DNA from 3 places in the Bacillus cihuensis genome. Region 3 is predicted to be linked to each of the others. Evidence: riboswitches for the same ligand, from Rfam matches in the RefSeq annotation. Region 3 holds a riboswitch; each other region holds the start of a gene.

Region 1 (10,287 bases), 520 kb from region 3:
AAGACAATCCTTTTGGAAGAGGAACAACCCACTCTGCAGGTACACGTGCCATTTCGCTAAATCCACCAAAATGTCCTGTTCCTAACTTATAACTAGTCACAATGACTTCATCACCTGTTTTAAATCGTTCATCTGTTGAATCAATAATCGTTCCAGCTAAATCTATTCCTGGCACTAAAGGATAGGACTCTACAAACTGATTTCGGATGGACACTATACCGTCTTTAAAATTCACACTAGAATAAGCTACGCGAATTGTTACTTCCCCGTCTGGTAAATCATCCATGCTCAATTGTTTCATTTCTAGCTTAGTTTGATCACCAATTTTATCGAGCACCATTGCTTGAAAAGTATTCATTTTCTTAATCATCTCCTCTCTTCATGATATAATCGCAAATCATTTGTACATACAAATGATTGGTGAAAAAAAGAGTTAGAATTTCTCTTTTTTTATTATTTCACTTGATTCGTAAAGGATTTTTGCAAGCTCATTACTTTTTTCTTCTCCCAAAATAGAAGCATACCGTTTGTGAAGTTCATCAAAGCATTCATCCATTTTCTCACAAAGCTCTACACCTTTTTCTGATAAATGTATATGCGTTTCTTTCCATTCTGAACGTCGATAAACTAAGTTGAGTTTTTCGAGTTTATTAATAAATCTTGTACTTGTGGAAGGTGCAATTGACAATTTATCACAAAGTTCTTTTTGCGTGATTCCAGGATATTGATACACCACTATTAAGAGATAAATGTAAGAAGGAGACAGATTAGTCTCTGCAAAAGCATCTTCTGCAATCTTCGTCATATAACGAGAAAAACGATTCGATGTAAAAAATAAACACAGAGATAAAATAGAATCATCTATTTTCACTTGATTTCACCTCTCATTTGCATATACAAATTAACATATAATTTATTAAGAGTCAAATAATTAAAAGGGGTATCGCCATCACCCCAAACGGTATTTTTTGTACTGGACAACTTTTTCATAATATAATTCACTTCTAAATTATTCTCCCTGATAGTTTATTTCTCATTCCATTAATCTGCTTTGTTAGTTTAAATGCAAACCTTCGCAATCTCTTCTAAACTTTAATATAGATATCCAATTTTCTTTAAAGGTGTTGTTCCACAATTTGGCCCGATTGCAGAACAACAAAGTCCTGCATATCATACAGGACTTTTAATCAATCTTTTTATAAATTATCGAACTTTATTTTAAATCAACACTTTCTCTTTAGAGCAACCGACCATTGCAATAAATAAACATAATAATAAAACAATAAATTTCTTCAAAATATTCCCTCATTTTTACTTTCGAATATTAACTAAATGTGTAAGCCTCTGTATAACCTAAAAAATAAGAAAACCAGCTAAACCTATAAATAGCAGGGTTTTGCTGGTTTAGTTACTTCCTATTCTTATTTCTATCTATTTTTTATTTTCTTCTAATGAATGACATAACAAGAGCAACGATAGAAAGAACTAACGCGATGATTGATAAAATCATTCCTGTATTTGTTGTTTTATTATCAGTTGCTTTTGTTTTTGTATCAGTTGTTTTTTCAGCTATATCATTTGCATTATGATCTGTAGCTGCTTCTGTTTTATTTGGAACAGAGGTAGTAATTGAAGTAATAGAATGAGGTAAATTAGAACCCTTATCTCCAGTCCATTCTACAACAGAACCATCTTTATAGTATTGATAGGCATCCCAAGCTGCTTTTCCTTCCTTCATTATTTATAAGGCTGAAAATCCACTGATTTTGGTTGGTACATTTTGTCACGATATTCATAAGTAATAATAAACTCTTAATTCTGCATCTATTTAAATAGATCTGCTAATTCATTTTCTGTTTCACTATTTTGATTTTCTCGTCTTTATTGGTAATATTTCTCTATATCAAGTACGTTTTCCTTCAATCCATGCTCTTCTCGACCATTTATAGTTGTACTCTGCACTGTCATTTCTTTATACTTATTTTTGTAAAACCCTACTTCTTCTTTTAAATTATCAATTTCTTTTTCTTTACTATATAGAATTTTCTCAAACTCATCTACTTTGAGGACTTTTTCAAATGCACTTTGATAAGCATTAAGAATTTGATGCACTGCCTCTATTAATCTTTTTTTATTATAATAATTGTTGTTTACTAAGTCTTCTGCTGAAACAAGAAAAGCCTGTTCTTTTAATAAATCAACAATTTCTATTGGTGTTTTATTTAATCTTTCAATCTTATGGCCGGTTCGCAAAATCCAGGAAATGTTGGGTACTTATCAGGCCTACCTTCTCTTGAAAATGATAAGGTAGAAAAAAATAAATAAGGCAATGATAATAACAATGAAGATAGAGATAACTAAAGAAGATCACCAAACGATCTATTCATGGCAATCCTAGTAGTAAACACTATATTTCATTTTGCTAAAAGGAATCAGTGCCGGTTGGCTTTGGTTCCTTTTTCTATCCTATTTTATTATGCTGGAACCGATATATGGTGGACATAGTAAGTAAAACGCCCTTTCACCATAAAAATAATAGCCCAAATCTTGGTCACTTATATATGACCAAAATTAGGGCTATTCTTAAAATCTAAATAAAGATCATCTTCATCATGAAATCAAATACCAGTTAGATAATAGCTGCCTCTTCTAACTCCTAATTTTTTATCTTTTCATGTCATATTAGCAGTATCTGAGTTTTTAGCAATTACTCAAGCAACCTCTACTCGGTTCCGCGAAATGATTACGCGATGGAGGACCATTGCACCAAGGCTCTGTATAACCGTCTTCACAATTACCTGACCTAGAATCGCAAAAGGTACAGCTTCCCATGGTAGGAAATTGGCACCCAATGGGCTTAAGCCAATAATGACAAAGATAGCAGAGTCCAGGAAACCACCGACTAAACCACTATAAAAAACTCGCCAAGCCATCGGCAGTTTCAATCTCGAGTAAATTTCGGTATCGGTTGTTTCTGAGATGACAAACGAAATAGCAGATGCAAGAACGATTAATAATGTGTCTCCCAACAATTTTGACATGATCGCTGAAAGAGCTAAAGCTGTTCCGATTGCTATATAGGTTTTCTTTCTGCCAAATGTATTTTGAACCAAATCTCTTAGGATAAAAGTTGCACCAATAAATAGCGTTCCCATTGGCACAATAAACACACCGAGAGATAAAGGGGCAAAAGAAGCCGTCACAACATTGGCTGTTACAATGGCGATTAAATATAGTAAAATTCTAATCATTTATTCTCCTCGTTTCTTACACGCCTCGTTTATTTCCCCATACTAATGCATGAAGTTGAGGGAGTACTTTAACTTCTTTTAACTCTTTATCTTGTATCACTTGCTCGATTAACTCTGCGTATTTTTTCAGCAAATGGGTAATTAACTCAGCGTCATTTACAGTCTTCGTATCATCATTCCCCACCTGCATGTAAAAAGGAATGCCAGGGTATCTTCTATGAATTTCCTTTGCATAGTTAAAATCAGCTTCATTGAATACAACGACCTTCAAACTGACATTTCCTGAAAAATCGTCTGACATGAGTTTATCGAGGATCATATCAAGTGAGTCAAAGTTTGTGATCATACCTGAACTAGGTGGCTTAGGTGAGATCGTCAACTCATCAATCAAAAGCATCCAATCTTGCCACTTCGACCCTTGCGTTTCAAGACAGGTTTTCATGTTCTCTTCCTTTATTAATTGGACAAATCCTGCAAGATTCTTCAACAGAGCCGGGTTTCCACCTGAAATGGTCACATGAGAAAACCCGTCTCCCCCAAGTTCTCTTAACTGTTGCAAGATTTCGTCTGGCTCCATTTGCTTAATGAGATGTTTACCGGTTCCATCCCATGTAAAAGACGAGTCACACCATGAGCAAGAATAATCACAACCCGCCGTTCTGACAAACATCGTCTTTTGACCGATGACCATGCCCTCTCCTTGAATGGTTGGTCCGAATATCTCCATAACAGGAATTTTACTCATGTTCCATCCACTCCCTTTTTGCCTCGGCATAGCTCGTTGGCGTTTCATAAAGACGGACAAATTCAACCCTTGCTCCATCATATTGTTTTTGTCTATTTTTTAATGCTTCCGCCATTTTTTCATAAATCCAAACAACCATATTTTCAGCGGTTGTATTCATTAATGGCAACGTTTCGTTTAAATATTTATGATCAAGAAAAATTTCAATCTCATTTTTCCAAATTTCTTTAATGTCGCCAAAATCAATAAGTAAGCCTCGATCATCGATAAAACCACTAAGTCCAAAAATAACCCGGTAGGTATGACCATGAAGGTTTTTGCATTTCCCTTCATAACAATGTAAATGGTGAGCCGCATCGAATGTAAACTCTTTACTAACTAGTACTCGTTTAGCATGATATTTTAATTGATCAGCTTTAATATCTTTATTGATCTTTTGCAATTTATCTACTACGCGAAAGCCATACATCAATTCTTCACCTTCTGACTCAAGTAGTCATCGAGGCCTTTTCGACGTAATTTACATGCTGGACAATCCCCGCAACCATCTGCCATGATTCCGTTATAACAAGTTAGTGTCTTATTACGAACAAAGTCCAAAGCACCTAATTCATCCGCCATGCCCCAGGCCTCCGCCTTATTCATCCACATAAGCGGTGTATGAATCACAAATGGCTGATCCATCGATAGATTTAATGTCACATTCAATGATTTTATGAAAATATCTCTGCAGTCCGGATAGCCGCTAAAGTCTGTTTCACACACACCCGTAATAATATGCTTCGCACCAACTTGGCTAGCAAGCACCCCAGCAAAAGATAAGAATAACAAATTTCTCCCCGGAACAAAGGTGGAAGGAAGCTCCCCCTCTTCTCCATCACTCACGGCAATGTCATCACGCGTTAATGCATTCGGCGCCAATTGATTAAGCAGCGACATATCCAGAATATGATGTTTAATGCCAAGTTCGTCTGTAATCTGCTTAGCACAGTCTATCTCTAACCGATGCCGCTGATTATAATCAAACGTAACTGCCTCCACTTCTTTAAACTGCTTCATCGCCCAGAATAAGCATGTCGTACTATCCTGACCGCCACTAAAAACTACTACTGCTTTCTCTTGCTTCATTAAAAAAATCCCCTTTTCGGCAGAAAAACAGCACTACTAAGAAAGCAGTGCTGTTTTCCTTAGTTTTTTAGAGAGGGTAGCTAGAAACCTCTACCGTAATTAAACGGATTTTATATTTACATCAGTTCATTTTAGACTAAAATCATTATTTCTTCAAACTAAAAATAAAACATGCATAAATTGGTACATATTGGATCTCTTTTTTCCATTATCTGTTTTTACATACACTTTCAACATCTCAGATATTTAAGACAAAACCTAAATCATTTGATAAAATTTGATTTGTTGTTGAATTAAATAATAGAATGGAGAACATATGAAGTCAAAATTCAAGGTACTAACACTTGTCATTGTCAGTTTATTATTACTTGCATCTTGTTCAAACGACAATTACCAAGAAGCAATGGATAAAGGTATCGAAAGCTTGATAGAAAAGGATTATCATCAAGCTGCAATCCAGTTTGAACTAGCATTAAAAGAAAAAGAAAGAGACGAAGATGCCTCCTCTTATTTTGAGCAATCGACTCAAATGAAAAACGCACTGAGCGCCTATGAGCAAAAACAATATGATACTGCCATTGATTCGCTTAATGCTGTCATTAATCATAGAAATGGATTAAAAACCTTGCAGTCAGAAGCGAAAAGTCTTCGAAACCTCGTCCATTCAGATCAAAATATCACAGCTTCTTTTCAAAAAAACCTTGACCTTGTTAAAAGCCTGATCACAAAAGAGAGCTATAATTTAGCTGAAGAAAAGATACAGCTTTTACAAAAAGACATCGAAACAAACAAAATTCTAGCAGACTATCAATCTGAAGTGACTAAACTATCTGAACAAGTAACAGTAGCTTTAACGACCTATGAACCTATAGTGCAACAAACTGACACAGATCATAACGAAGAAAAATCTAACAGCAAGAAGAACAAAAAAAAGAAAGCTAAAACATTCAAGTATCGTTCATATGCAAACGACCTTTTTGGTTTTTCAATGCAATATCCAGACGATTTAACAATGGATACTCCACCTACTAATGGCGATGGAGCAAGGTTCTATAATGCAGAATTTGAAGTCACTGCCTATGGCGGTCATACGAATATTGTGAACGAAGGAGAAACAATCGAAACCTATTACCAGGAAGAATTAAATAGCATCTCAGGACAAATTGCCTATCAAAAATTGACAGATGATTGGTATGTAGTTTCATATGAAGAAAATGGCCAAATTTTCTATGAAAAATTTTTCTTTGGCCCAACAGTTTTTAATAAATTTATCATCTCCTACCCGACAAATAAACAAGATAAGTATGATCCAGTAACGACTCATATTGCCAAAACATTTGCTCCAGCTGCTCAATAGAATTAGGAAAGAGTTTGTCTCATAAGGGTCTGACCTCACACTCTAAATCAGTAAGTAGTGTTCCATACACTTATCTTATGTTGTATTTAGTTGTTGCGTGGTCTGACCCTTCTTTTGGGACATTCAGATTTAATTATTATTAAATAAATTTTATCCCCATGCTACTTTCCCCCATTCCGAAGTTATAAAGAGAGTGACAAGCAGAATTCTCTGCATAACGGGAGGGATTAGAATGGCGAAGAAAAAGATTGAATATATTGCAGGTGTCCAAACGTATCAGGAACTAGCATCATTTGCGTCGGTAGAAGAATTAAACGAGGCTATTTTGCTTCATTTAGATTCATTAGAATTAACCAAAACAGAAACAGAAGTCTTACTCCTTCTTGCAAGATATAGTTGTGTGTATCCAGGTGTAAGTTTTTTATGTAAAACGAAAATAGCGGAGATGATTGGAAAAAGTAGGAGAACAGTAATTCGCGTCTGCCTTAAATTAGAACAGCTCGGTGCCATTCGGCAATATGAAATGAAGCGGACAACAGATATGAAACAAACATCCAATGCGATTGTGATTCAATTCATTCAGAAAGAAAAACTTGTGAAAACTGATCTTTCTTCCACTAAAGAAGAAATTGTCACACAAGAGATGCCTGAAAATGTCACACCAAAAAGCTGCATTCCTTTTAAGCAAAAAAATAAAGAATTAGATCATACGTATCAAGACAGTCATTCGTCTGCTTATCAACGATTTAAGGGAATGATTCATAATTTTGTCAGTGACTGCCCTTTAGTGGATAAACTTTATGGCATCTATGTCGCACAAACTCATTACATAAAAAATGTTTATACGCAGGAAGAGCTTTTACATATTGGCATTTCAGCTATTAAGACGTGCTTTCAGGCTACAAAACGAAAAAAAATCCATAATCTTGCTGGATATTATAACGGTACATTGTCCAATATGCTGGATCAATTATATTATGACTCTGTATTTCCTGATTTCGATGATGAAGCTACAAACGAAGAATTGGAGTGGCTAGTTTAGTAGTTTAATTGGAAAGATGCCCATTATATCTATTGATGTTCATACTAATACAGTCCCAATTAAACGTTACCATGTTTGGTTTCCACGACTATATCTAAAGAGTCATCATTTACATATTTCTGGATGGTGCTTGTCACCTAAGTATATTTGCCGTATATGTATTATCTCCAGGGCGTTTCTTGATGTTGTTCCAGGCTGCAATTGCTTCTTCACGGCTTTCTGGGTCAGTGAAAAAGTCACGAATAAATTGATTATATTCAAATTGAGGAGCAATTTTTTTCTTATATGATGGGTCTTTCTTTCGTTCTTCTTCATCCCAAGTATCTACAACATCACGATATGTTTTTCCTACATTGTTTTAAAATAATTTTGAATATAGGTAGGAAAATGAAACTTAGGACTGATCACTGTATTGTTCCTATCAATTTAAATAGACAATTACAACAAACTATACGAAAACAGCCTAAGAAAATGCTCCCTAACACAACACGGGAATATTCGCGCGCCATTATCCGCTACTTTTCATAGAATTTCTGAATCCACAATTACACATTACTGGATGGTACCTGTTACCTACCAAAAAACGGATAGCCCCAAAAGGGCTATCCAGCAATTCTACTATATTTTCCCATCATTATTCTGATAGCTGTTCAGCTACTTTACTTGTATCTTATTATTAATCCATGTAGGTGGAATTTCTCCCTGTAAGCCAGCAACTAGGTTCGTTGCTGCTAACATTGCCATTTTCAAGCGAGTTTCATACGTTGCGGAACCAATATGCGGCAAAGTCACAACATTATTCATAGCAAGCAATGGATTATCCAAATTAACCGGCTCTTTTTCAAAGACATCAAGACCAGCTGCATGAATTTCTCCAGTTTCGAGAGCATGAATTAAAGCGCCTTCATCTACCACTCTGCCTCTTGAACAATTGATAAAAACTGCTGTCTTTTTCATGAATTCGAACTCTCTATTTCCTATCAGCTTTTCAGTCTGGGGAGTTAACGGTGTCATTACACATACAAAATCAGACTGCTTGAGCAGATCTTCCATCGAACAATATGTAGCCCCATACTTTTGTTCAGCTTCATCATTTCTGGATCTATTGTGATATAAAATATCCATATCAAATCCAAAATGAGCCCTTTGGGCAACCGCAGAGCCGATTCCACCCATTCCAATAATTCCTAATACTTTATGATGGACATCAATCCCAAACCAATTTTCCTCAAGTTTTGTTCCCCACTGCCCTGTCTTAACCATTTGATCCAATTCCGGCATCCTTCTAGCCGATGATAAAATTAATCCCATAATCGTATCTGCAACTGTCTCGTTCAGTACTTCTGGAGTATTTGTAGCCATAATTCCTCGTTCTGATAGCTCTGAAACGTCCAAATTGTCGTAACCGACCGAGGTATTGCAGACAATTTTTAATTGTGGAGCCTGATCCAGTAAATTCTTATCCACCTTTAATCCTGAGCCTAATATCCCCTGTGCGTCCTTTAACTCATGTAGAAATTCTGGATAGTTTTGGGAACCAAACTCCTCAAAATAAACAACATGACAAGTCTTTTGAATAAAATCTAATACACTTTGGTCCACTTTCTTATAGACAATTACTTTCGGCTTCATGACTGTTTCCTCTCTTTCAATATAGTAAGAATTACTAGACAGCTGGATTCCACTTTGGTTTGCCATCAATTCTTACCATTATTATTGCACACAGACTTTACAATCTCTATTAAATTACAATATTCTTTAAAGTTTCAATCAACTTCAACAATGAAAAACATCTATGAGCGCCTACTCCCAACCCTACGATGAAAAAGGTGCAGGATCTCAAACTGTATCACCTGATGAAGGTGGCGGGACGGGGCTGATTTTGCGAAGCCCCACCCCTTTTCCGCAGAAAAATAACGACTCTTCACCATTGTTTGTGATTCCCACAAATTCTGGTATAAAGTTAGCTAGATTGGAGCCAATCATCGCAAATTAAAAAGCTGTAGAGTTATGTATATCCAGGGTTGCGGTTATTCCTTTCCTATCGGGGAAATGTCCATCCATTAGCTAGTTGTAAATATTTAATTTTATATTCGAGAACTGTTGCGGTATATAAAATTTATTATACATTAATGGATAATCTGCATTGCTGTAAAGGCTTTCCAATAATAAAAAACATTCATTTTGGCCGATTAATTTTTCTTTCTTGTTGACTAGATTAACAGTACGGGTATATTTGATTTCAATTTCTCCGTGGTTGGCATTCAAATACACTTGGTTCTCTAAAAAATCCAGTAACTCATTCTTATTATTTAAGTCCAAGGATAAACTTTCGACCATTTCCATCGACATAAATGTAAAAGCATAGGCTACTAAATCGTCTCCCTTTCTATACAAACGTTCTAAAGCTACAACTGTAGATGAATCTCTTTTTAATACTTGTTTCGTATATTCCGTTTCCTTGTCCAGACGATAATTTGTATCTATTCGATCAAATGTACTTATATGACACTTATGCATAGGGTTACTTAATTTTTCTAACTGAACACCCTCTTGCTTATAAAACGAATCGATCACAAAATTTCCTTTTCCACGTATATTTCTTACTATTCCATCATCTTGCAAAAGGGCTAAAGCTTGTCGTAAAGTTGCGCGACTAATCCCTAGTCTACTTGCTAAATCTGGTTCTGAAGGAAGCCTACTACCTACAGGGTATTCTCCTTTCGTAATTTGAAGCAGGAGCTCGTCATATACATTGATATAG
Region 2 (10,287 bases), on a different contig from region 3:
ACTATCCCACCGAGCATTAAAGCTATCGCGGATATCCCTGTTACAACTACCCAGAAACGTCTGCCTGGTGTAAATTTAAAAATATTTTCGAAGAAATTGGAAAGGGATAAGGAGCTACTATATATATTTGTCACATTAATTCTTAGTTGGGTTAACATTGTGAACAGCGCTCCACCGATACCAAGAAGTAGCACGATGTATACACCTGGATTTGGTTCACCTAGACGAACGCCAAACCATATACCAAGACCACCCATAACTCCAAAACAAAAAATTTGCGGAATAAAGCCAATGGCAACCGATCCTACCTTAATGTCTTTAGGTTTAAGGAAACGGGCATAGTCTGAACCAAGAAGGGCTGTTAGACCCATAATCCCATGGTGCATTCCTATACAGGACAATAGAGCTTTGCCTCCTATTTGAACGCCCTCAGGCATGTATGTCCAAAATTCCCCTTCGTATAGGGAAGGTGTGTTAATCGATACAATGATTGCGGTTACTAAAAAAATACCGAAAATCGGTAAAGACCACTTTTGTAATTTATCCAGTTGTTTTATACCAAACCAATTCAACGGGATAACAATGGTTCCGAAGAAAAGGATAAGCACCCATTTTGGTAGAACTGGGAAGAAGGTATGAACAGCGTAAACTAAAATCAAGCCTTCAAATGCACAATACATAATGAAGTTCGTTGCATAAATAAATGAGGTTAATGATGCACCTATATAGCCGAATCCACCACCTCTAGATAATAAATTGACGTTCATACCGGATTTTGCTGAAAGATAAGCAATGAATGTTCCTAATACACCAGCTACGATAATCGCGTATATGGAGGATATGATTGCATTAATGGCTCCGAATTGAAGCGCCATAACGCTCCCCATTTGAAAATAGAAAATGGCTGTTGCTATACCGAAAGTAATATTAGTAATACTTAGCCATCCCATATTCCTGTGCTGTCGTGGTACTCTAACTAATGAAAAATCATCTTTCATTTCATCTTCTATCACTTTGTGATCTGTTACTTTGACAGATCTCATACGTATCGACTCCTCTTTTTTGTGTATAATTTCACAATCTACATTTCGCCTGTTAAGCACAGATTCGTCATCCCACAATATTCTATATTTAATATATCAATATAGATAAAGACATGGCAAACGTCATTATTGCGGCTGTTTGATGGTTAGATTACTAAAAGACCACTCCATCTATCAATTCCTCCTTATATCATAGGATTTGTAGTATATTCAGTGAAATGGGTGACTGTTTGATGATTCCTTCCAATTGATATATGAATTAAGAACAGCATTAGTAGTTGGGGGGAAGTAAATTGAAACTTCAATCAGTGGGGTTTTACCGATCGTTATTGCGGAATAAATTTTCATTTGACGTTTTGCCAAGTGTTCTTTATGATATGAAAGAAGAGAATGCCCGAGCTAAAACGGGAGAGGTTCATAGCTGATACCCTCTATAAAAAACTATGGATACATGACATTAAGCCATGTCCATACTGGACAGGGCTTTTTATATTTTATCCTGTTAGTTGTAAAAGAATGATTAGCGGATCTCTCTTTTAAAACAGTGTCGGGGAACCATTTAAAGGGGGATTTTTTATGTCTGGCCGAAGCCATGAAGAAGGTTTAAAGGATTTAACGCTATTAGGAAATCAACATACGCAATATTCATTCAACTATGCACCTGAGGTATTGGAAGCTGTAGATAGTCTTCATTCGAATCGTGATTATTTCGTGAAATTTAACTGTCCGGAATTTACTAGTTTATGTCCACTGACACATCAGCCTGATTTTGCAACGATGTACATTTCTTACGTTCCAGATAAAAAAATTGTCGAGAGTAAATCACTAAAATTATATCTGTTTAGTTTTCGTAATCATGGTGATTTCCATGAAGATTGCGTCAACATCATTATGAACGATCTAATTAAATTACTTGACCCAAGGTATATTGAGGTTTGGGGGAAATTTACACCACGTGGCGGTATTTCCATCGACCCTTGGTGCAATTATGGGAAACCAGGTACTAAATACGAAGAGATGGCTAATTTCCGTTTAATGAATCATGATCTTTATCCTGAAAAAATAGATAATCGTTAATAGTTGAAACAAGCAAGGAAACATAGTGGTATGGAAAAATATGGTTTGATGAAGAGGTTTGTCTAAAAGAATATTGCATTCTCCTAAAATCATGAACTTCATGTGAAATATTTAACTAATATTAATGTATTCCATATAATAATAAAATTATAAAATGAAAATAATAAGACGGAAATTCTGCTCAATTTGTTCATTACGAGTGGAATTTCCGTTTTTTTGTATAAGGACATGGGGACGGGGCTTCGCGACTTACTAATACAGCCAATCTACTTTGCAGATATACTTACTTTATTAAGAGAGTATTGCAAAGACCTGCTTCGCACCGCCACCATTATGATTAGGTGAGTGTAGCGTGCTACGGGATTAATCCTTCATGGTAATTGAAGGCGTTATAACGCTATATTCGTTTTGGATGAGGATTATCTTTCTGAAAGGATTAAATGGGTGCTTGTTTTCTTAAATGTATCGATAAGATTTTTATTTACATTTTGGTCTGTAATAATGTAATGAATTTTATCAAGCGTTGCAATCCCAATTGTGACATCCTTACCGAATTTTGTACTGTCAGCGGCAACATAAATTTCCTTAGATAATTCAATTATTTTTTTCCTCGTAATTGCTTCCTCTAAGTTATAATCAGAAATTCCTTTTTCGATTGTGATCCCACTGGCACAAATAAACGCTTTTACTATATTCAATTCACTAAAATTAAATAAATAATCATAAGCTACTACAGATTGTTCATTATGTCTGACCTTTCCTCCAATGATTATCAGCTCGACATCGCTATTGATTAATTCTAATACAACAGGAATTGAATTCGTCACTACAGTTAGCTTCTTCTTATTTTTAATGTATTTTGCAATTTGATAGGTTGTTGAGCCGCTATCAATAAAAATACAATCACCGTCATAGATCAATTCGCTACATTTTCGTGCAATTGATTCTTTTTCATCTAAATGACTGACCATGCGTTCGTCAATTGTAGATTCCCCAAATTTTGGTTCAACTAGTTTAACTCCACCATAAATTTTTTCGATTTTCCCTTGTCTTGTAAGCAGGTTTAGATCTCTACGAAGAGTATCAACAGAGACTTTTAATTCTTCAGTTAGCTCAGATATCTTAAGCACTTTTTTTATCATTAACAATTCAATAATTTTCTGTTGTCTTTCAACTGGAAACATAAATTCACCTACTCAAAGTTATCATTTTTTAAAGCAGCATTAATTCTAGTGTACTGATTACTTATTATACATTCAATATATTTACATAAATAATAAGATAAGTTATTAATAAATGAAGGATAAATTGTTCATAAATTGGTATTAACTTAGTTATAAAATATGCAAAATTTACATAGTGTTTACGTGAATCTTTATTTCAATTTACATATAGTTTTTATACTAAGGTTGTGTTTAAGGGGGGTGAACAGTTTGCTGAAATTACAAAATGTAAGCAAACAATTCGATAGAAAAGTAGTTTTAGATGACATTAATGTTGAAATTAAAGCTGGTGAAATTGTTTCTCTATTAGGTCCAAGTGGGAGTGGAAAAACTACTTTATTAAATATTATTTTAGGCTTAACTCAATTGGACCATGGAAAGATTATTTTTAATGATATGGATATGAGTCATGTATCGATGAAGAATCGTGGATTCAATATTGTATTCCAAGATTATGCGCTCTTTCCCCATTTAAGTGCTTATGAAAATATTGTATATGGTTTAAGAAATAAGAAGGGATTAGTGTCAGAGAAAGAGCTTCAAGAATACATCGAATTCTTAGAGTTAAAACCTCATTTAACAAAGAAAATCGGCGAGTTATCGGGTGGTCAGAAACAGAGGGTAGCTCTTGCAAGAACATTAGTTATGAAACCAAAAATATTATTACTAGATGAGCCTTTGAGCGCACTAGACGGAGTCATCAAAGAATCCATCAAACAGCGCATTCAATCTATTGCAAGAGAGTATAAGCTTACGACGATTATTGTAACGCATGATCCCGAAGAAGCATTAACGTTGTCAGATAAAATTCTAATTATCAATCAGGGGAATATATCTCAATTTGGAACACCTCAGGAAATTATTAATCAACCAAAAAATGATTTCGTTGAAGAGTTTATCCTGAAACAATTACAGATTAAGAGACAAAATATTTATAACTTATTTGGTGAACAGCATGCCTAAAGCTAAAACAGAAATGCGAATTATTTTCTTATCTATACTAATAGTATTTGCAGTGTTTCTATTATTTCCACTTGGCACTTTATTTGTTCGCTCGTTTGAAACGAATCAAGGACTTGGCATATCGAATTACCTTTCTATTCTGTCTCATAAGGACTTAATTGAGGCATTTGGAAACAGTATAAAAGTTTCTAGTATAACAGCGGTAATCACAACGATTTTGGCATTTGCACTTGCCTATGCCGTCAATTGTACAAGAATCTATCGACCAATCAAAACAGTTATAAAAACAGGGATTCTTATCCCGATGTTACTTCCAACGATTACGTATGGGTTCGCCATTATGTATTCTTTTGGAAACCAAGGCTTACTAACGAAAATTTTTGGCCAAAGTTTGTTTGACATTTATGGGCTTAATGGCTTGTTAATTGGCTATGTCATTTATACATTACCGGCAGCGTTCCTGCTCATTAATAACTCTTTCAAGTACATTGATAAAAAATTTATCATTGTTTCTAAATTAATGGGTGACGGCTCGTTAAGAAGCTTTATGAACACGATTGTCCGGCCATTATGGGCAACTTTAGGAGGAGCTTTTGTTCTTTCATTCGTTTTGAGTTTTACAGATTTCGGGATACCAGCTTCGGTAGGCGGAACGTATGCGGTAGTAGCAACTCAACTCTACCAAGTGATGCTCGGATCGATTCCAGATTTTAACCAAGGTGCAGTCATTGCAATTTTGATGTTACTACCAGCTGTGTTTGGTGTCTTACTACTAAATTATCTTGAAAAATTAAATTTCCATTATGACAAGTTTAGTGCGATTGAGCTGATGCAGCATAAAGGAAGAGATATCATTTTTGGCATCATTTCCTCGGCAATTATCGTAGCGATGCTTTCTGTCTTTGCCATCATGTTTATTGCACCATTTTTAGCTAGTTATCCTTATGATCTTACTTTCACATTTAAGCATGTGATGGACATCTTCCAATCAAGTGATTTAGTAAACGTATATAAAAATTCAGTGATAGTAGCTGCATTAACGGCTGTATTAGGTACACTCGTTGCCTATGGTTCAGCCATTTTAAACGCTCGTACACCTTTGAGAGGGAAGTCAACGATTGATAGTATTTCAATGATTACGAACACAGTCCCAGGTATGGTGTTAGGTTTATCGTATTTACTGCTCTTTAATGGCAGTAGTTTAAAAGGGACATTCATCATTATCATCCTATGTAATATTGTCCATTTCTTTACGACACCATATTTAATGGCAAAAAATTCATTGTCTAAAATGAATCCATCTTGGGAAACAACGGGAGAATTATTGGGAGATAGTTGGCTGAAGACCATCTATCGGGTGATTCTACCAAATTCAGCATCAACCGTGATTGAGATGATTAGCTATTATTTTATCAATTCAATGGTTACAGTGAGTGGGATTATCTTTTTAGTTACAGCTCAAACTTCATTAGTAGCTACCGAAATTAAACAGTTGCAGCATTTTGCTAAATTTAATGAAATCTTTGTATTATCGCTATTAATCTTTTTTACAAATTTACTGATTAAGATACTTTGTGATTACTTCCAAAAAAGACAATCAATAAATCATTCATAATGCACAAGACAAAGTGAGGGAATTGTATGTTTAAAAACATGAAAAAAATGATGATTACTCTGTTTAGTTTATGTTTAGTCTTTACATTAGTAGCATGTAATAGTCAAAAAGAAGCTGGTGCAAAAAAGGTTGTTATTCAAACGAATGGTGATGAAGAAGCTGTTGCTGCCATGGAAAGTGCATTGAAAAATGCTGGATATGAAGGGGAATATATTCTTCAATCATTAGGTACTTCCGAATTAGGTGGAAAGCTCATGGCAGAAGGAGATCAAATTGATGCCAATTTAGTTACGATGAGTTCTTATTTTTTAGAAAGTGCCCAGGAACAACATCCAATGTTTGCAGACTTAGCGTTTGAAACTGGTGCATTAGAAAAATACCCATCATTTTATACGCCGGTTTTAGCTAACACAGGTTCAATTTTTGTAAATACAGAAGTCATTAAACAAAAAGGCTTAACAATGCCAACATCTATTAAAGATTTAACAAAACCAGAATATAAAGATTTAGTATCCATTCCTAATATTATGGATTCTTCAACAGGCTGGTTGTTAGTTCAAGCGATTATCTCTAAGTACGGTGAAGCTGAGGGGAAAACAATTCTTCATGATTTAATTGCAAATAGTGGTCCACATCTTGAAAGTTCAGGTTCAGGCCCGATTAAGAAAGTACAAGCTGGAGAAGTAGCGGCTGGCTTTGGTCTTCGTCATCAAGCGGTAGTAGCGAAGGAATCAGGTGCACCAATTGATTATATTGACCCGATTGAAGGCAATTTTTCTCTTACAGAATCGATTGCAGTTGTGAAAAAAGACGACGAAACAACGAAGCTAGCAATGAAAATGGCTGAAGTCATTATTAAAGATGCTAGAAAAGATTTATTGCAATACTATCCAGTAGCACTTTATGAGGGTGAAACTGTTTCTGATACTCACAAACCGACACACTCTATGAAATTTGAAAAACCACTAACTGTTGATTTATTAAAACAACACCAAGAATTCTTCAATTCAGCGAAATAGTAAAAAGGGAGTGAAGGGCATATGAAAAACTATAAACTTTTAACACCAGGTCCATTAACAACGACTAAGACAGTGAAAGAGGAAATGCTTTTTGACCGATGCACTTGGGATCAAGACTATAAAGATATTACTCAAAAAATTAGGGATCAGCTTCTTGAATTTGCATCGGCAACGAAGGAAGAGTACACGGTTGTACTCATGCAAGGAAGTGGCACGTTCTCTGTTGAATCCGTGATGACCTCTACTATATCGGATCAGGATAAGGTGTTAATCATAACGAATGGTGCCTATGGTGAGCGTGTCGTAAAAATGGCTCAATATATCGGTCTAAATTTTAGCCAATATAGTGTCGCATATAATGAATATCCAAATGAAGCAGAAATTAGAGAGATTTTAGAAGAAGATCAGGAAATTACCCATATCGTCATGGTACATTGTGAGACAACGACTGGTATTTTAAATCCGATCGAGATGATCGCGAGTCTGTCTAAGGAATATGGAAAAACATTAATTATTGATGCTATGAGTAGCTTTGGTGGAATAGAAATTAATGTGCCTAATCTTGGGATTGATTATTTAATTAGTAGTGCAAATAAGTGTATTCAAGGTGTTCCGGGATTTGGGTTTGTCATTGCTAATTTAGAAAAACTTAAAGCATGTAAAGGAAATGCTAGAAGTTTGTCATTGGATTTATTTGATCAATGGAAAGAGATGGACCAAGATGGAAAATGGCGCTATACTTCGCCAACACATGTAGTAGCAGCATTTTCTAAAGCCATTGATGAATTGGTAGAAGAAGGCGGTGTTTCTGCTAGATTTACTCGTTATCAAACGAATAACGGGGTTTTAAGAGAGAGACTTGAAAAAGTAGGGATTCGTGCTTATATTTCAGCTGAAAAACAATCACCGATTATTACTACATTTATGTTTCCGAACGAACAATTCAACTTTGGGGAATTTTACCAATATGTGAAAGAGAGAGGGTTTGTCATCTATCCAGGGAAGTTAACAGATGTAGATACATTCCGCATTGGCAATATTGGTGAAATCTACGAGGAAGATATCCATGAATTATGCAATATTATTGAAGAATATATGGGAGTGGTGACAAAATGAACAAAATTGAAGGTGTAATTTTTGATTGGGCAGGAACAACAGTTGACTTTGGTTGCTTTGCACCAGTAAATGTATTTGTAGATATTTTTAAGAATGTAGGTATTGATGTTACGATGGAGGAAGCAAGGGCTCCAATGGGAATGTTGAAAATTGACCATATTCGTGCGATGTTGTCCATGCCTAGAGTATCTGCCTTATGGGAAGAGAAATTCGGACGAGCATTTAATGACCAAGATGTAAATGATTTATTTGCTGAATTCGAACCTGCACTTATGGCTTCATTATCAGAGTATACGGACCCAATTCCTGAGGTGATTGAAACGGTTGAAGTATTGAGAAATCAAGGCTTAAAAATTGGTTCAACAACAGGTTATACGAATACGATGATGGATGTTGTTGTTCCTAATGCGTTGAAAAAAGGCTACAGTCCGGATTGTTATATTACCGCTGATGAAACAAACTCGTTTGGAAGACCATATCCTTATATGATTTATCGAAACATGGAGAAGCTTCAGTTAACAGCATCATGGAAGGTCGTTAAAGTAGGCGATACAGTTTCTGATATTAAAGAGGGAGTTCATGCAGGGGTTTGGTCAGTCGGCGTGATCGTTGGTAGCTCAGAAATGGGATTAAGCTTAACTGAATTTAATCAGTTATCTGAAGCTGAAAAGGAAGCTGTCATGACTAAAACAGAACAAGTTTTCAAAGAAAATGGAGCTGATTTTACGATTAAAACAATGAGTGAACTTCCAAGTTTAATTGAGCATATAAATGGTCTTATTGCAGAAGGTAAGCGACCGAATGCAGGATAATTATAAGACATTAATAAAGTAAGCAAGCTATATGCAATACAGAGCCCCCATAATCTGCTTATAAAGTAGAGTATGGGGGCTTACCTTTTTGTATGAGGACATGGGGCGGGGCTCCGCGACTTACTACTATGCCTAAATTATTTATCAGGTATACTATTTTTATTAAGATATCATCGAAAATTCAGGCTCCGCGCCGCCGCCATTGTGATTAGGTGAGTGTAGCGTTGTACACGGTTTAGTACTTATTACGCCATTTAAGTTTTGTATTGAACATCACCATATGTGAGCTATTTTTTAAATAGCAAATAAATAAAATAAGGAGCACCAATTAATGAAACCATAATGCCAGCAGGAATTCCGTCAGGATCGACTAAATTACGGCCGATTGTATCTGCGAGTAATAATAACCATCCTCCCATTAGAAGAGAGACAGGAATGAATAATTGATTTCGCGGGCCGACTAATGCTTTAGCAATATGTGGAGCCATAAGACCAATAAATGCAATTCCCCCTGTAACGGAGACGGCAGAAGCAGCCAAAGCAACGGCTGTTAAAAGCAAACTGATACGTTCCTTTTCGATGGAAACACCAACACCAATTGCGACAGGTTCACTTAAGCCAAGAATATTTAAGCGATTTGCTTTGTATAAAGTAAATGGAATGAGAATGACTAGCCATGGAAGCATAGCCAAAATGAAAGGCCAATCCGTTCCCCAAATATTACCGGCTAGCCATTTAGTAACAAAGTCGACTTTTTCCCGTTCAGAAGATGATATCAGGACAATCATGGCTCCGGAAAAAGCCATTGATAAACCAACTCCAACTAATACAAATCTTGTCGGCAGTAAGCCTTCCCTGCGATTATAGGACAGGATGTATAGGAAGAAGGAAGTTACTAATGCCCCGCAAAACCCGACTAATGGTAGCATATAGACAAATGAACTAACATCTATCGGGAAAAATAGAAAATAAACCGTGATTGCTAAACCTGCCCCAGAGTTAATGCCAATAATGCCGGGGTCAGCTAGATCATTGCGAGTGACTCCTTGTAAAATAGCACCAGATAGGGCAAGCGCCATTCCTGCTAATACTGTAATAAAAATTCGGGGCAGTCGAATAGAAAATAGAACAAATTCCTCTTTAAACGTGCCTTGACCAATCAGAGTTGGAAGAAGGCGATCATAGGAAAGTGAAGCGTAGCCTAATCCCATACCTATTATAATTGTTAGTAAAATGAGTACTAGTAAAGTGCATAAAATGATTCTTTGTTTTCTAATTAATGCGGACTGAATCATGAGAATGCCTTGCCCCCTTTATGAACGATAATTAGGAAGAAAGGTAAGCCTATTAGTGAAACGATGGCAAACACCGGTGTTTCATATGGAGAATGCAGAGTCCGTCCGAGTGTATCAGCTAGAA
Region 3 (10,287 bases):
GTATTGTATCCTTGAACATACAAGGAATATTAGCTAAAGCAAAAGTGGAATGGATATGCGGGGATTAAGTGAAATTGTGATGGGCTTTGGTGTTGAATTAAAAATGAGGCGTTACTACTCTATCGGTCCTTTACATGAATGAGTGTTTGGTTTACTTACTAAGTGAGAAGTATTCAAAGAACCAATCTTGTCCTTTTACCAAATCGAGTCGTCTATTACTTAACAGTACGAATTGACTTAAGAGCTGTACCTTCAGAACTTGTTTTAAACGACAAGTACTGCCAAAATAGAATTAATTAATCGATTAATTAAATGCCTCTTAAATCACCGTCTGATTATGAAAAAGGCAGTATTATGACGTGAAAATATTGTAAGGGATTTCCCTACAAGTAATTAAGGATTTCGACATGAATGTGACGAGGAATTATGTAGAGGTGGAAGTTAGTTGTATCTGGAAAATGCATTTTGGTAAGCAAAGCACCGGCCCATTAGCCAGTGCTTTGTTGTGAATGACAATTGATTGGTAAACTTAGGAGCACTTCAGTACCTCTACCAAGCGTACTATCAAAGGAAATATTTCCACGATGGGTTTCGATGATCCTCGAACTAACTGTCAATCCGAGTCCCGTTCCTTTTTCCTTCGAAGAATAAAACGGCTCTCCAAGATGTTGGATTCTTGCTTTTCCTACCCCGTGTCCATTATCCTTGATTTTCACAGTAACTTGATCACTTTTCGTAGAAAATTCGATGGAAACTGACGTTGCAGTCGCTTCAATTGAGTTCTTAATAATATTAATGAATACTTGCTTTAATTGGTTTGCTTCGCAACGTATTGCCGGAATGGGTTCATGTTCTTTTATCGAAATGGAAGCTCCGTTCAAGTTCGCTTCAGGCTTAAGTAACGTCACGACATCATTCATCAGCATCACGATATTGTGATCGCTAAAATTTATTTTCTGTGGCTTGGCAAGGACGAGCAGTTCACTGACAATTAAGTTAATTCGATCCAACTCACTTAACATAATGGAGTAGTAATGCTGATATTCTATCTCATTGGATTTCAGGAGTTGTACGAATCCTGTTAAAGAAGTAAGTGGATTTCTGACTTCGTGAGCTACACTTGCAGCCAACTCCCCAACAACCGATAATTTTTCTGTTTTTCGCAGCATTTCTTCAGTTTCACGCATAAGTGTAACGTCTTGTGCATAGCCAATGACTCCGACTATCTGGTCATTTATTAGCATTGGAACGAGTGTGAAATAAAGAATTACGGCCTCTTCATGTTTGGTGAGAATGCTAATGTCTCCATGTGTAATACCTGTTCTAGTCTCAATGACATCAGTGAATGACTTTTGAAATGATTCTTTATCATTCGAATTTGCTAATATATCCATGATTGAAACACCGATAATATCGTCAAAGCCCCAACAAGTTATGCCCTTAAAGCGCGGATTAGTATTTGAAATGATCCCATGAATATCCATCATAAGCAAAGGATCTGGATTATAATCGAAGAGCGATTTATATTGTTGCTGGCTTTGTAATAAATGCTGCTCAGCTTTCACTCGTTCTGTTATATCTCTCCCAATTACAACAAATGCTCTTCTGGAACCATCTTCATGAAAAAGAGGAACTTTTATCGTATCAAATGTTTTGTGATCCCCATCAGGCATTGGAATAATTTCTTCACACCGAGTAACTTGCCGACTTACCCATGTTTCTTCATCTGAAGTCTCGCAATACTCTAGTGCTTCTTTATAAAAATCAGTATATTGAGCTAGTTCACTATCCTTTTTCCCTTTATAATTTACTTGCTCCAGCTGAAATAGTTCAAGGCCAAATTTATTAACTTCGGTCCAACGACCTTGGCCATCTTTGAAATTAACGAAGTCTGCCATGGAATGAATCAAGGTTTGCAGCCGTTCTTGCTCTTCTTTTAACAATGTATAGCTTTTTCTCTTTTTTAGAAAAAAATAGAGAATAACAGTTGTAATAATAATGAAAAGAATCCCTTCGATTCTTTGGATGATCATCAACTTATGAAAAGGTAAATTAGTAATCGTAAGATACCACTCTATCAAAAGCAGAATGGATAAACAGCAGATAACGTATATGTATACAAATAATTTTGGCATGGGCGCACTCCTTTTTTTAGGTGCTCAGCTTAGGAAGGGTGTTCTTAACTATAAATTTTACCATATGAGAATTGAGATGGGGAAAAGAAAGAAATAAAAATGATAATATTACCAAAGAAGGGAGATAAAAGTAAAAAGGGCCACCCAGTTGATTGGAGGCCTTTTAGAATTATAACAACTTATTAAAATGCACACGTTTGTGAATCGCATAAATCACAGGAATTCCAACGAGCATGACTGCGAATTCACCTACAGCTGTTGTGAACCATGTGAATAGGAATGGGAAGTCTAATGCAAGATTTAGCTCAAGAGCAATCATGAACATTGTGAACGTAAACACAAGTGAATTCACCATCATTAACGCCAGTTTGTTTTTGATATAACGTCCAGCAAATATGGTAATCAATAACGAAAGCACTGATTGTCCGACTCCGAAAACTAAATCATACGGCACCATCGGTGAAAACAGTAAATTCGTTAAAAAGACTCCTAGTACAATTCCGTAAAAATACTTCTTATTGAATACGATTAGATGATTAAACATTTCTGAAACCCGAAATTGAATATTGGTAAATCCAAATGGTTGAATCAAAAAAGACACTGCAATATACAAAGCAGCTAAAATCGCATTAACTACTAATGTTTTTGTTTTCATACATATCTCTCCCTAGTTTTTTATCGTGGGATGGTTGCGAACCACGTATAACGAAAGTCTAATAAGTGTACCATAGTGAAATACTTTCGTATATGTTAAAAAAATGAATTCAATTATGATGAATTTTCACAATTATATATCGATTATATTCTTTTAGTTTTGAAATGAACAATCGGGATGGATTGAAAGATTGCATTTTAATTATGCGGGGAGTAACACTTTTACTTTAAACAAAAAAGGTGGAAAAACGATAAGGTTCCTCCACCCAACATACTTGTTTTCGATGATTTAGTAAAAGTAAATTCCAAGACAAACAACAAATGAGACTAGAGCCAAACCTACATAAATCCATGTTAATGATTTAATGTTTACACGCAGTGAACTAGTTTCATATTCATGAGATCTCTTTAGTTCGTTTTTAATAGTATCCTCTTTTTCTTCATAATCTTTTAGTTGAGTACTAATACCTTTCCCGATTAATAACGTTCCAACAAGTGCTAAGATACCTACCAAAATAACAGTGATGATCATGAATGTAATCATTAATATTCACTCCTAAAGTAAAAGATAAGTAGATTTTGGGGCCAACTATTTTATGGCTTTATTCTTACTTTTGAAAAAAGTATATGAAAAATATACATCTGAATGGGAGGACCAGGACGCTTGATTCTCGATAAATTATTGAGGAAGTTGATCTACTCTTCCATCATAATATAATTTTGAACTTTTTGACCATCCACTCGATTGGTTTTTTCACTCATCCACTTCTATTTTTATTGGAAAAAGTGGATGATTAAAAGTATAGTTGCATATCTGAAAGTATCGGAGGGACAATTTTTGATGCGCATCTTTCCATGCTTAGTTGCGAACTGAAAAACTTCGTGATGAAATTGAAGTTTAGACGAGTATTTCCATGGTGAAGTAGAATTTAATTCAACTGAAGGCTGGATACATAAATGGTGCAGGCTTAAACAAGAGTTTAATAGAAAAATTAAAGTTGTTCAATCTTTCTCAATATTAATCTCGGGATGATTTCGAACCACGTAGCTCGGGTTTTGCACTCATTTATATAATAGTTGGATACGCTAATAGGAGTATTAGGAATAATACGATAGGTATAGAATGCCATTCATTCATGTTGCTATACTAGGGTAAGGAGTGTATCCTAATAATTGAATTCCCCCCAGACATTCTACTTTGCCTGGTTATCGCTATTTCGAAAGACGTGGGACGCTTAGAACGTTGAAGATTTTTATATGAGAGATGTTTTTTTGTCACAACCTTATATCTTCAGCTTTCAAAGAACAACTTACAGGAACGTTCTATCATAAGAGCAAATGTTTCGCTACACAAAAAGGCGAACATCTCCCACTTATTTTTTTGTTATGGCCTGCACAAAATTGAAGTGAGGGTCTTCGCGCCTAAAATGATAAATTAGAAGCAGAAAGGATGATTTTGGTTGGCAATTGAAAAGGTAAGAGCTCATTTTAAAAAGTATGATCGTGAAGATGATGTGATGGAATTCGCAACTTCAAGCGCAACAGTAGATGAGGCAGCGGCAACGATTCAGGTTATTCCGGCTCGCATTGCTAAAACGATATCGTTTAGAGGAGAAGGGGAAAATGCGCTTTTAATTGTAGCGGCAGGTGATGCAAAGATTGATAATAAGAAATTCAAGAACCTATTTGGATTCAAAGCAAGAATGCTCCCTCCAGAAGAAGTATATTTGCAAACTGGTCACGAAATCGGTGGTGTCTGTCCTTTTGGACTAGTGCGTGACCTAGACGTTTTTCTTGATATCTCGATGCAACGATTTGACACGGTGTTCCCGGCTTGTGGAAGCACAAATTCAGCAATCGAACTTACATGTGATGAATTATTTCAATATTCAAATGCATTGGAGTGGGTTGATGTTTGTAAAGGGTGGGGGGAAGGATAAGTTGATAGGTTTATTCACATTGAATAAGCCATTGCAAAAATAGAAAAGACATAATTAATGAGCCATTGATCTTTTATTGTGATTATATGAAATTCGCCATCAGTTGTTAAAAGGAGGACCATAACAAAAGAGTCAGAGCCCGTACCACAATATACTCAAATTACTTGTTTAATGAACTGTGTATAAGTGTTCAGACTCTTTTGGATCGCTTTATTTATCCTGCTACTTTTCAGAAGCCTTAAAAATGAGAAGCACGGATAGGACAGACAAAAAACTGATAAATGTAGTAACAACTTAAATAATAATTTTGTATGGTGAAATCATTTGGGATAGAATAAGGAGATTATTGTATATTATCAGTAGTTTCTATCGGATAGAAAAGAACTATGGATGTGTTAGGAATTTAATAGAGAGAAATTTTTGCTATATAATTATTTAATAATGAAAGCGTTTTATTATATGATCTATACGTATGATATAATCAAGCCAAAAAAGGAGGGAGTTTTTTGAAAAAGTTAATAGAACAATTGCGATCTTTAACGATGAAAGAAAAAGTCGAGTATTTAATTGAGTATTATTCATTTCATATAATTGGTGTAATTGTTGTCCTTTCTGTCTTAGTGATGGGATTCAATAACTTTACTAATCAACCAAATGAATTGTTATCTATTCGTATTGTTAAAAATGATATTAGCGATAAACAAGCAAAGGAGTTACACAGAAGTCTAGAAAAAGTATTTATTGATAATAAAAAAGAGATTCTTTCTGTCCAGACTATAAATATGAAGGATATTAGAGAGAATTCAGAAGCACTTATAAAACTCCAAAAGCTAGGCGCTGAAATAACAGCAAAAGAGGTGGACGTTCTTTTGGTAGATAAAGATGTGTTTCATCAATTTAATAAAGAGGGTAATTTATATAATTTGAATAACTTTCATGCGTTCGATAATTGGGAAACAATAAAGTATCCTACAGATAACGATTCTACCACAATAACCGGTATTGATGTTTCAGAAGTCCCTATTCTATCCTCAATAGTTACAAAAGGCGAACCGCTTATATTTGTTGTTATGGCAAATACAGAACGAATGGATGGTGTAGAGAATTTCGTTCATCTTCTTACTGAGTGAAAAGAAGAAGCATTTAATAAAGAAGTGTAGATTATAATTACGGAATATTCCTTCAATTATAGGGTGAAAGAAAATGTTCTACATATAGATACTACAGATGTATCTACAGAGTCATCTTATTAAAGAGCCATTTCTAAATTGAACAAAGCTATGATAATTGAATGAGATCAATTAAAAATGGCCGTTACATATGCTCAATCCACCGTTCAATACTACAAAAAAACGATAAAGCAAACCTAGTTGTGAAGGTAAATGAAAATATATCACACCTTTATTAAACAGAATTCTCCGTCGCTATACGAATGGTCTGCTTTTGGAAGAAGGAGAAATTGCCAATGTTAACGTTCAATGAAAAATCATTTTTAATGGATGGAAAAGAAATTTTATTATTAAGTGGTGCGATGCATTATTTTAGAACAGTACCTGAATATTGGGAAGATCGGCTTATCAAATTGAGAGAGTGTGGATTTAATACAGTAGAAACGTATGTTGCATGGAATTTACATGAACCAGAGGAAGGGAAATTTGTTTTTGAAGGCATTGCAGACATTGAGCGTTTTATTAAAACGGCCGAGAAGGTTGGCCTCCATGTTATCGTAAGACCTGGTCCTTATATATGTGCAGAGTGGGAATTTGGTGGTTTTCCATACTGGCTCATGACTGTTCCGAACATAAAATTACGGTGCTACAATGAGCCATATTTAGAAAAAGTAGGGGCATACTTCGATGAGTTATTTAAGCGCTTGCAGCCACTCCTACGTTCAAATGGCGGACCAATTATTGCTATACAGGTTGAAAATGAGTATGGGAGCTTTGGTAATGATCAAAAATATTTACAGCATATGCAAGACGAGATCAAAAAAAGAATAGGTGATGAACTGATCTTCACATCTGATGGTCCTGACCACAGTATGTTAAATGGCGGAATGATTGAAGATGTGCTCGAAACAGTGAATTTTGGATCGAGAGCGGAATCGGCATTTGAACAATTAAAGCTTTATCAGCCGAAAGCTCCTTTAATGTGTATGGAATTCTGGCATGGCTGGTTTGATCATTGGGGGGAGGAGCACCATACAAGGTCCTCGGATAATGTTGTGGAGGCGTTAGAGGAAATATTGCAACAAAATGGCTCTGTTAATTTCTATATGGCACATGGTGGGACGAATTTTGGCTTTTATAATGGAGCAAACCATAATGAGGAAATCTATCAGCCTACGATAACTAGCTATGATTATGATGGTTTATTGACGGAATCAGGAGATGTTACCGACAAATTCTTTGCTGTACGGAAGGTTTTTGAAAAATATGTTGAACTGCCAGAGATGAAATTACCGATAATCATACCGAAGAAACAATACGGTGAAGTCCAATTTATGGAGCGTGTTGCATTGTTAGATTCATTGAATCACCTTTCTACTCCACAGCATAGCCAAGCTCCTTTAACGATGGAGTATTATGGTCAGGACTATGGATTTATTGTGTATGAAACAGTCATAAAAGGAGCTTACGGCAAACAAACGATGACCGTTCAAAATGTCCATGATCGTGGGCAAGTCTATTTGAATGGCAAGTATGTTGGCTTAGTCGACCGAATTAGTGGTGATTCCCGGATAGATGTTGATATCACTGAGGAAGAGACAACGTTGCAAATTATTGTGGAGAATATGGGACGCATCAATTATGGTCCATTCCTTGTCGATTTTAAAGGGATAACAGAAGGGGTAAGAATGGGGAACCAATTTTTATTTGATTGGACAGTTTACCCAATCCCATTAAATGAAATCAATCATTTACAGTTTTCCAATTGTGAAACGAAAGAAAACCATCCTTATTTTCACCGTGGAATCTTGACAATAAATGAGGTGGCAGATACTTTCATAGATGTGTCGAACTGGACAAAAGGAGTCGTGTTTGTAAATGGTCATAATCTTGGTCGATATTGGGAGATTGGACCGCAACAAACACTTTATGTACCAGCGCCTTTCTTGCGTGAAGGAGAAAATGAGATAATTTTATTAGAATTACACAAACATAAACAAGGAGTAACATTTGTTGATACGCCTATTTTAGGGTAATCGTTCTGAGTGCACTGTAAGAGAAATGATATAATGCTTGTTTTATATTTTGCTTGTTATTCCAACAAGATTTCAGTTCAAGGATGAAGTATGCAGACAATATGAAGCGTTAGGTGGGGTTACTAAATGGTTGAAGAAAAGATTGCCGTACCGACAAAGCAGCAAATTGCATGGCAAAACCTTGAAATGGGGATGTTTGTTCATTTCGGAATTAATACTTTTTGCGATCAAGAATGGGGAGAAGGGACGGATTCACCAGACGTATTTAATCCGACAGAACTGGATGCAAAACAATGGGTAAGGATTGCCAAAAAGACAGGATTGAAATACTTTATTCTCACTGCTAAGCATCATGATGGATTTTGCCTTTGGCCAACTGAAACGACGGACTATTCAGTGAAGTATAGTCCATGGGAAAATGGTCAGGGTGACATTGTTCGAGAGTGTGCAGAAGCGTGTCAGGAAGAAGGCATCCTTTTTGGAATCTATTTGTCACTTTGGGATCGTCATGAACCATGTTATTCGGACAAGAAAGCGTATGATGATTTTTATTGTACTCAATTAACTGAACTATTGACAGGGTATGGACCTATTGTTGAGGTCTGGTTCGATGGTGCTGGCTCTGAAGGGAGAGAGTACGATTGGGCGCGAATTACAGGAGTTGTGAAAAAATATCAACCAGATGCGATGATATTTAACATGGGGCAGCCGACTATTCGATGGGTAGGGAATGAAGATGGTGTGGCACCTTATCCATGTTGGAATTCAAAAGGAAAAGCGAGAACCAGTATGTTTACAAATGAAGAAGTAAATTGGCTACCTGGAACACCTGAATGGCTACCGGCTGAGTGTGATGTTCCTATCAGGAAAAATCATTGGTTTTGGCATCCTAACGACGAAGATAGTCTTCTCTCCATCGACGAAATACTTAATATCTACTATAATTCAGTTGGACATGGGACAAATTTATTATTAAATGCTGCGCCTGATACTAGAGGATTAATTCCTAAACTTGATGTAGATAGATTACTGGAATTCGGTAATGAAGTAAAAAATAGATTTTCAAATCCGCTTGCCATTTGTTCTGGAGAAGGAACTGAACTGATTTTGGAATTACCATCTGAAATGGATATAGATCATGTTATCTTAAAGGAAGATATCCAATTTGGTGAAAGAATAAGAAAGTATGAGGTCCAAGCTTGGCAAAGTGGCACTTGGCATAACGTGGCTAATGGAACAGCAATTGGGCATAAAAAAATTGATAAATTAGACTCGATTCGTACGAATGCTTTAAGGTTAATAGTAGTAGAATCAATAAAAACGCCTAAAATATTGGAGTTTGCCTGTTATAATACGGGGAGGTAGCCTTTAATAGGAGTAGAAGATAAATTACTTATGGTTCTTAATCTGAGCTGCCAGTTTCCATTACTTATACGACATCTAAGATCAAGCAATGCCCTTTGGCCCAAGTGAGCTGAAGGGCATTGCTTGTTTTTGATAATAATTAGAAGCTAGGTAAAGGGAAGGAAAAAATATTAATCTGGCACGCATCTCAAATCTCGCTCAAAAAGTGTAGATTCCCGCACGAACCCCCTTCTTCATACTGGCACGGAAATATCCAAATTTGGCACGCAAATTCGATTTCTGGCTCGTAATGGTTTTAACAAATAAAAAGCTAGATAAATATAAGGTTCTTTCATCACTTCACATGAATCTATAAAATCCGTGATAGATTGCGATATTTACTTGGCGATATGCCTTCATATTTTCGGAAGAGGCGACTAAAGTAATGAATGTCGGCATAACCGATTTCTCTCCCAACTTCTTCAATTGAAAGATTCGTTTCACGCAATAGTAATCTTGCTTTACGAAGCCGAATCATTTGAACATATTCACCAGGAGGCATGCCCGCAATTCTTTTAAAAATTTTACTCATATGGTCATCATTCATATTTAAGTGTTTAGCGAGTTTTTGATTGGTCCACATTTCGGCAGGTTTTTCTTCAATGAGTACCATTAATTCAAGGATTCGATCACCGTGCATTGGAAAATGAGCTGGATTATATTCGGTTTGTGTACGCAGCAAAAGACCAAGGATATTTAATAAAAGTGCTTTGCAAATTAAAGTATACCCGAGAGGGCGCATCGTAAATTCATGGACTAGCTGTTTCATCAATTGAACACAAGATAATGAGGGCGTGTATAACGGATTCATTGAAAGGGGAGCAAATGATTCAGCAATCGCTTCAACCCCGAACTTATCAAACTGTACAGCTGACTCATTCACCACTATATCCGCTTCTGTCTGAATATCTAAATCTCCAAAGAAGTCAAAATGAATTCCGATGAATTG

What was found. A riboswitch is a leader RNA that binds a small molecule or an ion and turns the genes downstream of it on or off. The one in region 3 is predicted to bind preQ1.
Positions count from the first base shown of each region.
Region 1: it holds a riboswitch for preQ1, as region 3 does, so the genes downstream of both, queC (7-cyano-7-deazaguanine synthase QueC) here and V179_RS0100430 (QueT transporter family protein) in region 3, are expected to answer to the same signal.
Region 2: it holds a riboswitch for preQ1, as region 3 does, so the genes downstream of both, queF (preQ(1) synthase) here and V179_RS0100430 (QueT transporter family protein) in region 3, are expected to answer to the same signal.

Region 1 covers NZ_AYSD01000010.1:606,305-616,591, reverse strand. The annotation lists partial or broken gene V179_RS26930 (acrylyl-CoA reductase family protein) at 1-358, opposite strand, end outside; gene V179_RS0102725 (MarR family winged helix-turn-helix transcriptional regulator) at 434-871, opposite strand; gene V179_RS26925 (hypothetical protein) at 1,439-1,738, opposite strand; gene V179_RS0102710 (hypothetical protein) at 1,882-2,253, opposite strand; gene V179_RS0102705 (VUT family protein) at 2,712-3,248, opposite strand; gene queE (7-carboxy-7-deazaguanine synthase QueE) at 3,268-3,996, opposite strand; gene queD (6-carboxytetrahydropterin synthase QueD) at 3,989-4,465, opposite strand; gene queC (7-cyano-7-deazaguanine synthase QueC) at 4,465-5,124, opposite strand; PreQ1 riboswitch class I at 5,178-5,221, opposite strand; gene V179_RS0102685 (hypothetical protein) at 5,441-6,481, shown strand; gene V179_RS26920 (helix-turn-helix domain-containing protein) at 6,714-7,523, shown strand; partial or broken gene V179_RS31475 (DUF6434 domain-containing protein) at 7,657-7,928, opposite strand; gene V179_RS0102675 (2-hydroxyacid dehydrogenase) at 8,178-9,155, opposite strand; gene V179_RS0102670 (GntR family transcriptional regulator) at 9,591-10,287, opposite strand, start outside.
Region 2 covers NZ_KI632499.1:69,392-79,678, forward strand. The annotation lists gene V179_RS0124630 (purine-cytosine permease family protein) at 1-1,043, opposite strand, end outside; gene V179_RS32110 (hypothetical protein) at 1,337-1,468, shown strand; PreQ1 riboswitch class I at 1,448-1,494, shown strand; gene queF (preQ(1) synthase) at 1,620-2,120, shown strand; gene V179_RS0124645 (DeoR/GlpR family DNA-binding transcription regulator) at 2,540-3,304, opposite strand; gene V179_RS0124650 (ABC transporter ATP-binding protein) at 3,554-4,306, shown strand; gene V179_RS0124655 (ABC transporter permease subunit) at 4,299-5,921, shown strand; gene V179_RS0124660 (extracellular solute-binding protein) at 5,948-6,940, shown strand; gene phnW (2-aminoethylphosphonate--pyruvate transaminase) at 6,962-8,056, shown strand; gene phnX (phosphonoacetaldehyde hydrolase) at 8,053-8,868, shown strand; gene V179_RS0124675 (FecCD family ABC transporter permease) at 9,156-10,163, opposite strand; gene V179_RS0124680 (FecCD family ABC transporter permease) at 10,160-10,287, opposite strand, start outside.
Region 3 covers NZ_AYSD01000010.1:87,190-97,476, forward strand. The annotation lists gene V179_RS0100420 (PAS domain-containing sensor histidine kinase) at 489-2,135, opposite strand; gene V179_RS0100430 (QueT transporter family protein) at 2,305-2,790, opposite strand; PreQ1 riboswitch class I at 2,797-2,841, opposite strand; gene V179_RS0100435 (hypothetical protein) at 3,079-3,333, opposite strand; gene V179_RS0100440 (YbaK/EbsC family protein) at 4,307-4,729, shown strand; gene V179_RS0100445 (hypothetical protein) at 5,236-5,859, shown strand; gene V179_RS0100450 (glycoside hydrolase family 35 protein) at 6,195-7,934, shown strand; gene V179_RS0100455 (alpha-L-fucosidase) at 8,061-9,299, shown strand; gene V179_RS0100460 (helix-turn-helix transcriptional regulator) at 9,649-10,287, opposite strand, start outside.